4 regions of the Agrobacterium sp. DKPNP3 genome follow, and region 2 is predicted to be linked to each of the others. Evidence: riboswitches for the same ligand, from Rfam matches in the RefSeq annotation. Region 2 holds a riboswitch; each other region holds the start of a gene.
The links. A riboswitch is a leader RNA that binds a small molecule or an ion and turns the genes downstream of it on or off. The one in region 2 is predicted to bind thiamine pyrophosphate.

Region 1 (3,365 bases), on a different contig from region 2:
TCCGCCGATACGACGGCGTTCTTGCCAGAACAGCAGGAAGACTTGTCGGATGCAATCGAGCGCACCGGTTGGGGACCGGCGCGGCGTTTGCGACCGCCTGCTGCAATTGATGGCGTCACAATGGGCTGGGATCTTCCCGCCCCGAAACTGGGATCATCGCCGCCGGTCTGGCTGAACACCAAATCGACCTCATCCACGGAGCTTACATCATGACCAAAACAGTTGTTATCAGCGGCGGCGGCAGCGGTATCGGTTTGGCGACGGCGCGATATTTTGCGGAACGCGGTGCGCAAGTGGCCATCATTGGCCGAAGGAAGTCCGTTTTGGAGGATGCCGCAGCTGCAATTGCGCGCGAGTTTCCGCAGGCACCGAATGTCTTGGTGATTGCGGGTGATCTTGGAAACGCGCCGGAGGTTGAGGCCATTAAAGCTGATCTATCGGACCGGCTTACGACCCTTGACGTGCTGGTCAACGCTGCGGGCGGTCACGTGCTGCGTCAATTTCCGGCTGAAACCTATGCTGACGGATTGGCGGGTGTGGCCCGCCGCTGGAACGACAATTTCCGCAACAACACGCTTGCCGCTGTCCTTCTCACAGAAGCTCTTTTGCCACAATTGCGGTCTCCGGGAGGACGCATCATTCTCCTGAGCTCGATCGCGGCCTATCGCGGCTCAGGAAATGGCTGCTACGGTGGTGCCAAGGCAGCCCTGCATCCTTACTGTTTCGATCTTGCCAAGTCGCTGGGCGGCAAAGGCATCACGGTCAACGCAATTGCGCCCGGCTATGTGTCCGAGACGGGCTTCTTTGGTACAGCTCTGTCTGATGCGCTGCATCAGGCCAAGATTGCCGAAACGATGAACGGCCGGGCCGGCATCCCCGCAGATATCGCTCATACGATTGGGTGGCTTGCCTCTGCTGAGGCTGCACATATCACTGGGCAGATCATTCAGGTCAACGGGGGCGCAGAGCGTGGACGCTAGCCTCGGTTTTCCACGACACATGAAGTCAACGCACTTAAATGCACAGCCTTGCACACAAGGATATGCTCGCTAACCTTGCAAAGAAATAGCGCAGGATTTTTCCTGAGGAGATCTAACCCGATCCTATTTATAGCTTCCTCGCTGGGAAATCCGAGTCGTCGGAATCATACTTCAATCATGAAGAAGCAACATAAACCAGCTTGCAATAACTCGCTGAGTCCCAGCCGGGCTGGCTGCTTTTTAAAGTGACAATCGTTCGGTTCTCTGCAACAACGAACACATTGAGAGACAGGGGCGTTCGTCGAAAGGCGGGCTGAGAAGTACCCTTGGAACCTGAACCAGATAATGCTGGCGGAGGGAGTCGCTCGGGATCTTCGCAGGCTTTTGCGTTCCGCTCCCGCGTCTTGCTCCGTTCGAAAGGAGCAACATGCAGCAGACCTCGCCCGGAAGCCTACTGACGGCGCTACGCGCCGATCCGCCGCTCGTCCAGAACATCACCAATTTCGTGGCAATGAACATCGCCGCCAATGTGCTGCTCGCCGCCGGGGCTTCTCCCGCCATGGTCCATGCCGAGGAAGAAGCGAGCGAGTTCGCAGGCATCGCCCGCGCATTGACTATCAACATCGGCACGCTGTCAGCAGGCTGGATGAAAGGCATGCGCAGCGCCGCAGATGCCGCCAACCGTGCTGGAAAGCCCTGGGTGCTCGATCCTGTGGCGCACTATGCGACGAGTTTCCGACGCCAGGCGGTCGATGCGCTACTGGCCCATCGCCCGACTATCATTCGCGGCAACGCTTCCGAGATCATTGCCTTGGCCGGTGGCACCAGTCGCGGGCAAGGCGTCGATAGCCGCGATCCGGTAGAGCAAGCGCAGTCCTCTGCCCGCATCCTCGCGAAAGCACACGGGGCGGTCGTCGCTGCCACTGGCGAGATCGATTTCGTTACCGATGGCGAGCGGGCCTTCGTTGTCGAAGGTGGGTCGCGTTTCATGCCTGCAGTCACGGCGCTGGGATGCTCACTCACCTGCCTCGTTGGTGCTTTAGCGGCGGTTTTCCCGACCGATCCGCTTGTGTCCTCTGTCGCGGCGCTCACCATCTTCGCAGTGGCAGGCGAAAACGCGGCGCGCCAAGCGGATGGCCCGGGCTCCTTTGCGTGGCGTTTCCTTGACGCGCTTTCCGCCCTTGATGGCCCGACGCTCGACAGACAGGCAAGGATTCGTGCGGCATGAAAAGCTTCGACCTCTCGCTCTATCTCGTTCTCGATCCTGATCTCTGCGCCGAAGTCGGCATGGTAGAGACGGCCCGCGCCGCGGTAGCCGGTGGCGCAACGATCGTGCAATTGCGCGACAAGCACGCCGACACGGCGGCGATAATCGAAACCGGCCACGCGCTGAAGGCAGCGCTGGCGGGCACCGGCGCATTACTCATAGTTAACGATGACGTCGAGGCGGCGATCACTATCCGCGCCGACGGTCTGCACATCGGTCAGGAGGACATGGATGCGCGCAGAGCCCGCAGACTGATCGGCCCTTCCATGATCCTTGGCCTCTCCGTCGAGACGGAAACGCTGTCTGCCGCAGTGGACGTCGATCTCGTCGACTACGCCGGCATCGGTCCTGTCTTCGGAACGCCGACCAAGCCTGATCACAAGCAGCCAATCGGCTTAGACGGATTGGCCAGGTTAATTTCAATATGCCCGGTCCCGTCGGTGGCGATCGGAGGCCTGAAAGCCGGGCATGTTGATGAGGTGTTTAGAGCGGGCGCCCAAGGGCTTGCAGTCGTTTCGGCCATATGTGGCAGGCCGGATCCACGCGCAGAGGCTGCGCTTATCGCGGAACGAATCAGAAAGGTCAAAGGGTGATATGCGACATTCTTTCGATCGCCGGCTCTGACCCATCCAGCACGGTCTGGTTCGAGGCAGCGAGAGTTCAGGCAGTTAATACGCGCGTCACTGGCTGCACCCTCTCCAGCGCGCTCGCCGTCGAACTCGCCAACGGGGGGGCAACTCAGCCAAGCGATGGCGGCTGCCAAAGCCTATGTCGCCAAGGTGGGTACGCTCCACATCGGTTCCGGCCATAGGCCGAGGCAACATTTTCATGCGCTATAGCGCAATCAGGAAGGATGAAAGGCATGACACTTGATATCAGTAAGCAGACGGTCATCGTAACCGGCGCCGGACGTGGCCTTGGCGCGGCGATTGCCGAAGCTCTCGCACGTGAAGGCGCAAAAGTGGCTATCAATTATCGCACCAGCCGAATGGAAGCCGAAGCGCTGGCGGACCGTCTCGGCGATCGAACACGCGCCTTCCAGGCCGATATTCGGGATACAGACGCCGTCAACCGATTGGTTGCCGAGGTGACTGATGGGTTCGGTGCACCAACAACGG
Region 2 (3,365 bases):
CTCGGCCTCAGCGGAAGGAAGGAGCGCAAGAAGGCCAAGGAGAATGGCGGTGAGCGCAATTTGCAAGACAGACAGCGCGATCGCCCGCTGCGGATCGAAATCGAACCGCAGGGCCTGATAGATCGCCACCTCAAGTGTGGTGGCGGCCGGTCCGCCGCCCAGCAGCAGCACGAGCGTGAAGCTGGTCGCGCACAACATGAAAACGAGGCCGGCGATGCCGGGCATGACCCGAGCGACCGCTGGCCATTCGATAAAACGGAAAGTCGAAACCGGCCCCATGCCGAGACTTGCCGCCATGCGCCAATATTCGCCCGGAATCCGCTCCAGCGTCGCCAGCATCAGCCGGATCGAAAGCGGAAGATTAAAGAACACATGGGCGATGAGGATGCCGGAAAGACCGTAAATGCTGAACGGCTCGTCAAGGCCGGCGGACGTCAGGACGGTGTTCAACAACCCCTGCCTGCCCCAGATGGTGATAATGCCGAAGGCGCCGACGATGACAGGCAGCCCCATCGGCACCGCCATCAGCCTGATCACCCAGATCCGCCCGGGAAAGGCCCGGCGTCGGCCAAGCGCCAGCGCTACCGGCAGCCCCAAGACAATGGAAAAAACCGTAGAGAGCGTTGCCTGATATAGTGTGAAACGCAGGATACGCAGCGTATAGGGATCCATCACCCCGGCGGCCGATCCTCCCGCATCGAAGGTAAAAAGGGCTGCGACAGCGAGCGCCATGAACAGGAAAACGGCGGCAAAAGCCGCCGTTCCGAGGATGATCGACCGTCGATAATCCCGACGCAACATCATGCGGAAGCGTGCCTCTTGCTCAGTTCATGCTCATGGCGGCAAGCCATTCGTCGATCCACACTTTGCGGTTCTTCGCCACCTCTTCCGGATCCATCAGAAATGTCTTCTGCGGCACCACAAGCTTTGAAAACGCCTCCGGCAGCGGCTTGGAGGTGGCCGCGGCCGGCATCATCCAGTTGTTTTCGGGAATGGCATCCTGAAAGCCCGGCGTGAGCGTGAACGCAAGGAACTGCTTTGCCAGCTCCTTGTGCGGCGCATTTTTGAGAAGGCCGGAAACCTCTATCTGGATGTAGTGACCTTCAGAGAACGGCGCGGCTTGGTACCGATCAGTTTTTTCAGCAACCATGTGATAGGCAGGAGAGGTCGTGTAGGACAGCACCATCGGCACCTCACCCTTGGTGAATAGGCCATAGGATTCTGACCAGCCCGGCGTGACGGTCAAAATGCGCTTTTTAAGCTTCGCCCAGGCTTCAGGGGCCTTGTCGCCATAGACGGACTTTACCCACAGCAGCAGCCCAAGCCCCGGCGTGGAGGTGCGGGGGTCCTGAATGACGATTTTTTGCGAAGGATCCCCTTCCACCAGCTCTTTCAGGCTTGCCGGCGGTATCTTGACGGTCTGCGTGTCGTAGATGACGGCGAAGTGACCATAGTCATAAGGCACAAAGACATCGTCCTTGTAACCGCCCGGCACCTTGGCAGCCGAGGCGTCAATTCCGCTGACATCAAAAAGCCCGGTCTGTTTGGCTTCCGCGATGAGATTTGTGTCGAGACCAACCACGACATCGGCTTTGGACCCAGTGCCTTCGAGCTTTAACCGGTTGAGCAGCGCGACACCATCCGCCACACCGACGAAATTGACCGTGCAGTTGCAGACCGTCTCAAAAGCTTCCTTCACTTTAGGGCCTGGACCCCACTCCGAAACAAAGCTTTCATAGGTATAAACAGTGAGCTCTTGTTTGTCCTGCGCCTCAGCAAAACCGAGCAGAAGCAGCAAAGCGACGATGACAGAATTCGGAAAAAAACGACGGCGCACGGGCATCTCCTCAAACAAAAAGGGAAATAGCCGCCTGTCCAAAAGCCGTCTAATCCCTCCGCCGGTATGAACCGGATCAGGTTCTTCGGGTTGGCAAGCCTCTCAGCCTTCTGCACAAAAGCGCACAAGACACCCCGTTAGATCAAGATGATGGTGTAGTCCCCTCGCCTTATCTTGGCAAGATGGCTCGTCTCAGCCCTGCTGCGTCATATGCACGAGTTCCCAGACATGCCCGTCGGGATCCTGGAAGCTGCCGGCATACATGAAGCCGTGGTCCTGAACCGGCTTCCAGCCGTTGCCACCAGACGCGAGGGCCGTTGCGATCATCCGGTCGATTTCCTCGCGGCTGCCGGCGGAAAGACAGGTTAACACCTCGGTGCTGCTTTTGGCGTCGGCAATCTCACCGTTGATGAAATCGCGAAAACGCTCTTCCTGAAGAAGCATCACGAAGATGTTCTCTTCTACGATCATGCAGAGCGTGCGGTCGTCGGAATATTCCGGATTGAAGCTGAAACCGAGTGCCGTGAAGAAGTTTCTCGATACTTCGATGCTCTTGACCGGCAGGTTGACGAAAATCATGCGCATTTCAGACCTCCTCCATGAAGAGCGGGCATAGAACGTCAATTCCGCCTGTGTGTCAAAGCGCGGATGGACCAGTTACGCTGCATCAGCCCTCCAGCTCCTCGCGCAGCATCTCAAGCTCCAGCCATTCCTCTTCCATGGCCTCCAGCTTGTCACGCAGCTTTTCCATTTCCTGCGCCAGTTTGTTGAAGGTCGTCTGGTCCTTGGCAAAGAGTTCCGGGTCAGCCATACGCTGTTCCCGTTTTGCGATCTCTTCCTGGGTCTTCTCAATCTCCTTCGGCAGATTTTCGAGCGCGAATTTCTGCTTGAAGGAGAGTTTACCCTTCGTCTTTGCAGGCTCCTGCGATGCCGAGGCGGAAGATGACGCTTTCGCCTTTTCCTGCTTCTCCGCCTTGCGCTTTTCGTCCGCAGCACCCTTGCGCTGCGCCATCATGTCAGAATAGCCGCCGGCATATTCGATCCAGCGCCCGTCAGGCTGGTCGGGATTAACAGGCGCGATCGTGGAGGTCACGGTGCGGTCGAGAAAATCGCGGTCGTGGCTGACGAGGATGACCGTGCCGGAGAAGCCGGCAACGATTTCCTGCAGGAGGTCGAGCGTTTCGATATCGAGATCGTTGGTGGGCTCGTCGAGGATCAGAAGGTTGGTCGGCCGCGCCAGAATACGCGCGAGAATGAGGCGCGCGCGTTCGCCACCGGACAGGTTGCGAATGGGCGTGCGGGCCTGTTCCGGCTGGAACAGGAAATCTTTCATGTACCCCGTCACATGCTTCAACTCGCCGTTAACGAGCAGGTTTTCCCCGCGGCCATCGGTCAGATAATGCGCGAGCGTATCGTTCGGGTTGAGATCCTCGCGCTTCTGGTCGAGCGTCGCGATCTCCAGATTGGTGCCGAGCTTCACCGTGCCGCTATCCGGCTCGAGCTGGCCCGTGAGCATCTTCAGGAGCGT
Region 3 (3,365 bases), on a different contig from region 2:
CAGGCGACCTGCGTCAACTCGCCCAGCGTTTCCAGCTCGGCGAACTGCGCAGCGTCATTGGCGTCGGCGATCGAGCCGGGACGCAGGCCATCGCCCAGTGAGAAGGAGACATCGTAAGCCCGGCAGATGTCGCAAATCTCCTCGAAATGCTCATAGAGGAAGCTTTCCTTGTGGTGATGCAGACACCACTTGGCCATGATAGAGCCGCCGCGCGAAACGATGCCGGTGACACGGTTAACGGTCAGCGGAATGTAGTGCAGCCGCACGCCGGCATGGATGGTGAAGTAATCCACGCCCTGCTCCGCCTGCTCGATCAGCGTATCGCGGAACACCTCCCAGGTGAGATCCTCGGCAATGCCGTTGACCTTCTCCAGCGCCTGATAAAGCGGCACGGTTCCGATCGGCACCGGCGAATTGCGGATGATCCATTCGCGGATATTGTGAATGTTGCGGCCAGTCGACAGGTCCATGACGGTATCCGCACCCCAGCGGATTGCCCACACCATCTTCTCAACCTCTTCCGCCATGGAGGAGGTGACGGCGGAATTGCCGATATTGGCGTTGATCTTGACGAGAAAATTGCGGCCGATGATCATCGGCTCAAGTTCCGGGTGATTGATGTTGGCAGGGATAATGGCACGGCCGGCCGCCACTTCCTGACGCACGAATTCCGCCGTGACATAATCAGGAATATGCGCGCCGAAACTCTCGCCGTCACGAGCGAGCTTCTCCTTCGCTGCCTCACGCCCGAGATTTTCGCGAATGGCGATGAATTCCATTTCCGGCGTGATAATGCCGGCCCTGGCATAGGCAAGTTGCGTCACCGCCTTGCCCTCGGTCGCTCTCAGCGGCCGATGACGCACGGCAAATTCAGGCGTCAGGCGCTCGCCAGTAGCAAAACCGTTGTCCTCCGGCTTGACGTGCCTTCCCTCATAAGCCTCGACATCGCCGCGGGCGACGATCCACTCGTGACGCAGACGCGGCAGACCCTTTTCGATCAGGACAGGATGGGAGGGATCGGTATAGGGACCCGAGGAATCATAGACAGTGACCGGCGGTTCGCCGGCCGTCGGGTGCGCGGCGATTTCGCGCATCGGCACGCGGATTTGCGGATGCAAAATGCCCGGCTTGTGGATTTTCGTGGAAGCGGCATGCGGCCCGGTTGTGACGGAGAGAGGGATGGTCTTGGCAGCGATATTCATCTTGAGGCTCCAAAGTTTGACAGTGGAGACCCAGTTCGAGCCGGAATGATGGAAAATACCTGGGTGCCGACACGAAACGCCATGCGCCCGCCCGCCTTCAGGTCTTTGCACCGTCCCTACGCCAGTATGAACTGGATCAGGTTCAACGGGTCACTGCGCATGAAAGCAGAATCTCAGCCCCTTGACGGGACACCCCTGGTGAATGGCGACAGGAAAAAACACCCCCGGCCTTTTGTCAAGACCACGATCCGCGCTTGGCAAAGATGCCCAAATGGCGCATTCTTCCGTTAGTTGCAATTAACCTATTGGCTTAGGCGAATATTATCGTTTGCGTCGTAACGATAAGCACAAACCATCCTGATGTGAGATTCATGGGAGATACGTCTGAATGAACGCGACTATACGTGAAATACTGGCGAAATTCGGCCAGCTTCCAAGCCCCGTCGATACGATTGCAGATGACGCCGATCTTTACGCGGCTGGCCTTTCTTCCTTTGCTTCCGTGCAATTGATGCTGGGAATAGAAGAGGCATTCGACATCGAGTTTCCGGATAACCTGCTGAACCGCAAGTCATTTGCCAGCATCAAGGCCATTGAAGACACCGTTAAGCTCATTCTGGATGGTAAAGAGGCAGCCTGATGAACGTGACCGTCGCGCCGCAGGATAACACGCTGTCCGCGCGCGCGGGCCGTGTCGCAATCGTAGCCGCCAAGCATGCGGATGACGTCGATGTTGCCGGTCGGTTTCCACAGGAAGCCATCGACGCATTGCGTGCAGAGCGCTTGCTCGGCATCCAGATACCCTCTCCTCTCGGCGGCGAAGGCGCGAGCCTTCAGGAGATCGCCAATATCTGCGCCCGGCTCGGCCAGGCCTGTTCAGCGACGGCGATGATCTTCGCCATGCACCACATCAAACTTTCCAGTCTTGTGGAACACGGGGTGGACAGCGCCTGGCACACCGGCTTCATGCGCCGGGTGGCCGGTGAGCAACTGCTGCTCGCCTCGGCCACCACTGAAGGCGGCATCGGCGGCAACCTGCGCAATTCGATCTGCGCGATTGAAGTCGAAGGCGACAGCTGCCAGCTGGAAAAGGATGCGACCGTTATCTCCTATGGCAGCAATGCCGACGCGATCCTCATCACCTCGCGCGCCCACAAGGATGCAGCGCCCGCCGATCAGGTGATGACCGTCTTCCTGAAAAACCAGTACACGCTCGAAAAGACCCACACCTGGGATACGCTCGGCATGCGCGGCACCTGTTCGGACGGCTTCCTGTTTCGCGGGCAAGCGCCGGCAGCGCAGATTTTCCCGAAGCCCTTCGCGGAAATCGCTGCACAATCCATGCTTGCAAGTTCGCATCTGCTGTGGAGCGCCGTCTGGTACGGTATTGCCTCCGACGCGGTGCTGCGCGCCCAGTCCTTCGTCAGGGCCGCAGCCCGCAAGTCGCCCGGCACCGCCCCTCCCGGCGCTATTCGCCTTGCGGAGGTTTCCAGCAAGCTGCAGGTGGTGAAGTCCAACGTCATCGCTGGCGTCAAGGCCTATGAGGACACCAAGAGCGACCCGGAAAAGCTGATGTCCATGGCTTTTGCCGTCGCCATGAACAACGTGAAAATCTGCTCTTCGGAAACCATTCTTGAAATCATCGATCACGCCATGCTGGTCTGCGGCATCATGGGCTACAAGAACGGCACGCCCTATAGCCTTGGCCGACACCTGCGCGACGCGCATTCCGCACGCCTGATGATTTCCAATGACCGGATTCTCGGCAATTCCGCCAACCTCCTGCTGGTTCACAAGCAGGACACGAGCCTTTTGGGATAAGACCATGGACATGCAAACATCGTTCCTCGATCGACTGTTCGAAGAAGGCCTGCTGATTGAAACGGGTGTGGATGGTCTTTATGGCCGCAGTGGCCAGTTTGAGGACGTCATTGCCGCATTCGAGCGGCTGATCGACCGAACCGGTGGTGCCGACGGTGCCGAGGCCATCCGTTTTCCGCCCGGCATCAACCGCGCTTACTTCGAAAAAAGCGGTTACATGAAGAGCTTCCCGCAGCTTGCCGGCACGGTCCATTCCTTCTGCGGCTGCGAACTGGATCATGTCAGCCTGCTGAAAACCATGGATGAGGGAGGCGATTGGACCAAGGACCAGAAAGCAACCGA
Region 4 (3,365 bases), on a different contig from region 2:
GAAGCCTTGTTTTTTGAGGTTGTCGCACAGCTTGGTGTCTATGGGTTCCTGGCAGCGTCCATTCCAAATCTTTTTCTTGGTACATGCGGCTTTTGCAGCATCGGCCACGCCATCCGACACGAAGAAAAGGATTTTTTCAGGTGTAGCGGAACTCGCGCCATTTCCCGACGTTCCCATCTTCGGTATTATCCTCGTCAGTGCACGGTCGAAATTCGTATGCTGGTCGCTTTTATAATTGTGGCCTGGAACTGACATCAACTCAATTCCTCTGATCTTTTTTTTGGCCGCCTGCAAATCCGAGGTACGCGAGACAATCTCCGGAAGGTCCTTGTTAAAAAAGGCATCCTCTGCTGTCTTTCCGAAAGTGTAGACAGCAATGCGATACTGATCAGGTTTTTTGCGCGTGTCCTGAGCTGTGTCCATCAAACTCGCAGTCGCCTTTGCAACCACGTCGATGCGCGTCGTCGCGTTGATGTATCCCTTCGCCTGCGGATCCTTGTTTTTGAGCCGGAAATAGCTGCTGTTGGGATCGGAAGATCCGTCCGCCAACGTGACATGGCAGGCGAACTGACAACCGAGGGCGGCTTTCATCGTTGCCACATCGGCGGGCGTTGCGCCGACGCCCATGGAAGGCGAGTTGTCGAGCAGCAGATAGAAGTCGGTATAGGTTTCCGTCTCATATTTGGCAGTTGCGTTGCCGGAGACAGTCAGGAAATCCTTTCCCAGGACTCTGGAGAGCGTTGTATTAAGCGAAGCCTTAAAACTCAATGACGATTCGATCACGGTGTTATTCTTCTTCACCTGTATATCGAGCTCCAATAGGCGATATTCCGGGTTCCCCCGCTGATTGCTGTGAAAAAAAGCTTCAGCCTCTTCCTTTCCAACCGAAACGACGCCGTTGCTGGCCATTCGCCGTGCAGCCTCGGCACTGGCTGAACTTTCCGCAACCACGGCCAGAGCCGCAGAATCCGCTGCCATCTGAAGATCGGATTTCACGCTCATGGCTCGAACGACATCCAGCGCAACGCCGGCGGATCCGATGATCGGTATGATCAGCAGAGCACTCAGAATCGCAAAGTTTCCAGACTTGTCCCGCCAGATGTTTTTCAAGATCAGCTCCGAATTATCAGAATTCGGATGAGGTTTATTTCAGTGTCGTTGCGATATAGTTTATCTATATAACTAATTACCAATAAATCCGATATTACTAATAACTATATTTAAGTAATATATAGAAGACCCATGATCTGTCGGCGGAGCCGTTGACATTTTTAGATCATGTCTTACAAAACAAGCTCTTCCGAGGGGAGCACCTGACGGTGCTGAGATGGCGACGAGCCGGACCCTTGAACCTGATCCGGGTCATGCCGGCGTAGGAACGGAACTGTCGCGCCTTCAAGGGGCTGCCCATTCTCTTCTCCGCTATGCTTGATCTATGTGATCGTCACATCTGGAGACGACGATGACGCTGAACACTTCCTCCCTTCGCACGTGGTGCGTTTGCGTCTGAGGACCGGCTCATGCGTGCCACCCATGCGCTGAATGGTGTCGGTCTTCTGCTGCTTCTCTGGCAGGCGGGAACATGGCTGCTTGCGCCGCCGCGTTATATTCTGCCACCGCCCGCCGATGTCGCCGCCGCCTTTTGGCGACAGCCCGGTTTCCTGTTCGGCCAGGCCATGGTGACATCAGGCGAAATGGCGCTCGGTCTCGCGGCAGGCGTTGCCGCTGGTATTCTCGTTGCCTTCACGATTGCGGCCACCCCGCGCTTTGGGCGGCTTGTCTGGCCCATGGTTCTGGTCTTACAGGCCTTTCCGGTCTTCGTGCTCGCTCCCATCCTTGTCCTTTGGTTCGGCTTCGGCATGGCCTCGAAAGTCGTGATGACCGCGGTTATCATCTTCTTCCCCGTCGCTTCGGCTTTCACCGATGGCCTCAACCGCACGGACCGCGCCATCCTCGACGCCGCCTCGCTGACACAGGCGAGCCATTGGCAGATCCTCACACGGCTGCGCGTGCCACTGGCAGTGCCCTCGCTGATTTCGGGCTTGAGGGTCGCCGCACCACTCGCCCCGCTCGGCGCCGTCATCGGCGAATGGGTGGGCGCATCGGCGGGACTTGGTTTCGTCATGATCCAGTCCAATGCCCGTATGCAGACAGATACCATGTTCGCCGCCATGCTCATTCTGGCCGTCATGGCCGTGCTGCTCAGGCTGATCGTCGACCGGGCGACAGCCAATCTGGCCCCCTGGGCCAAGGAAACAGAACACACCATTCCATTCAGATATTTCCGGAGACTGTCGGCACCATGAAACGAACGCTTCTTTCCATCGCCATCGCCGCGGCAAGCGTGCTTGCGCCCATGCAATCTGAGGCCGCCGAGAAGCTGACTGTGTTGCTTGAATGGTTCGTTAACCCTGATCATGCCCCGATGGTGATAGCCAGGGAGCGCGGCCTGTTCACCGAGGCCGGGCTGGAAGTGGAACTGGTGCCGCCAGCCGATCCCTCCGCAGTGCCGCGCCTCGTCTCGGCGAAACAGGCCGATATCGGCGTACATTACCAGCCGAACCTTTATCTCGACCACGAAGCCGGCCTGCCGCTCGTCCGTTTCGGCACGCTGGTGGAAACACCGCTCAACACCGTTACGGTTCTCGCCGATGGGCCGATCAAGAGCCTGAAGGACCTGAAAGGCAAAAAGGTCGGTTTTTCCGTTTCCGGGTTCGAGGATGCGATGCTGAAGCGCATGCTGGAGAAAGACGGGCTGACGAAGGACGATGTCGAACTCGTCAATGTCAATTTCTCACTCTCGCCATCGCTGATCGCCGGCAAGGTGGACGCCACGCTTGGCGGTTTCCGCAATTTCGAACTGACTCAGATGAAGCTAGAGGGCCATGAAGGACGATCTTTCTTTCCCGAAGAAAACGGGGTGCCTGCCTATGACGAGCTGATCTTCGTCACTCATCGCGACCTCACCAAAGACAGCCGCCTGCCGCGTTTTCTTTCTGCTGTCGAACAGGCCGCGATCTACATTACCAACCATCCGCAGGAGGCCTGGCAACTCTTCATCAAGGCCTATCCGAACCTTGATGACGCGCTGAACAAGCAGGCCTTTTTCGACACGCTGCCGCGTTTTGCGAAGCGCCCGGCAGCACTCGACCGCACCCGATACACCCGTTTCGGCGCCTTCATGCAGCAGATGCAGCTGATCAAGCAGGCCCCCGCAGCGGAGGATATTGCCGTGGAGTTGCAACAGCCATGAGCGGCGATTTCCCGACAGCGGCAAAGGCCGCCGAAATTCTGGACCGCGTGCGGCAAACGCGCCCACGCGTCCATTGCCTGATGAATACCGTGGTGCAAAAATTCACCGCCGA

Region 1: another riboswitch for thiamine pyrophosphate. It lies ahead of thiM (hydroxyethylthiazole kinase); the one in region 2 lies ahead of thiB (thiamine ABC transporter substrate binding subunit).
Region 3: another riboswitch for thiamine pyrophosphate. It lies ahead of thiC (phosphomethylpyrimidine synthase ThiC); the one in region 2 lies ahead of thiB (thiamine ABC transporter substrate binding subunit).
Region 4: another riboswitch for thiamine pyrophosphate. It lies ahead of ACUTJJ_RS12140 (ABC transporter permease); the one in region 2 lies ahead of thiB (thiamine ABC transporter substrate binding subunit).

What each region holds. Positions count from the first base shown of each region.
Region 1 covers NZ_JBQYSN010000013.1:32,236-35,600, reverse strand. Annotated here, with positions in the region: gene ACUTJJ_RS06030 (CoA transferase) at 1-213, shown strand, start outside; gene ACUTJJ_RS06025 (SDR family NAD(P)-dependent oxidoreductase) at 210-980, shown strand; TPP riboswitch at 1,261-1,357, shown strand; gene thiM (hydroxyethylthiazole kinase) at 1,408-2,208, shown strand; gene thiE (thiamine phosphate synthase) at 2,205-2,840, shown strand; partial or broken gene ACUTJJ_RS06010 (bifunctional hydroxymethylpyrimidine kinase/phosphomethylpyrimidine kinase) at 2,888-3,086, shown strand; gene ACUTJJ_RS06005 (3-oxoacyl-ACP reductase) at 3,110-3,365, shown strand, end outside.
Region 2 covers NZ_JBQYSN010000023.1:3,418-6,782, forward strand. Annotated here, with positions in the region: gene thiP (thiamine/thiamine pyrophosphate ABC transporter permease ThiP) at 1-804, opposite strand, end outside; gene thiB (thiamine ABC transporter substrate binding subunit) at 824-1,837, opposite strand; TPP riboswitch at 1,874-1,984, opposite strand; gene ACUTJJ_RS09045 (VOC family protein) at 2,030-2,422, opposite strand; gene ACUTJJ_RS09050 (ABC-F family ATP-binding cassette domain-containing protein) at 2,505-3,365, opposite strand, start outside.
Region 3 covers NZ_JBQYSN010000005.1:83,662-87,026, reverse strand. Annotated here, with positions in the region: gene thiC (phosphomethylpyrimidine synthase ThiC) at 1-1,202, opposite strand, end outside; TPP riboswitch at 1,298-1,409, opposite strand; gene ACUTJJ_RS02815 (acyl carrier protein) at 1,591-1,842, shown strand; gene ACUTJJ_RS02810 (acyl-CoA dehydrogenase family protein) at 1,842-3,023, shown strand; gene ACUTJJ_RS02805 (amino acid--[acyl-carrier-protein] ligase) at 3,028-3,365, shown strand, end outside.
Region 4 covers NZ_JBQYSN010000036.1:22,611-25,975, forward strand. Annotated here, with positions in the region: gene ACUTJJ_RS12135 (TadE/TadG family type IV pilus assembly protein) at 1-1,110, opposite strand, end outside; TPP riboswitch at 1,294-1,396, shown strand; gene ACUTJJ_RS12140 (ABC transporter permease) at 1,521-2,306, shown strand; gene ACUTJJ_RS12145 (ABC transporter substrate-binding protein) at 2,303-3,253, shown strand; gene ACUTJJ_RS12150 (hydroxyethylthiazole kinase) at 3,250-3,365, shown strand, end outside.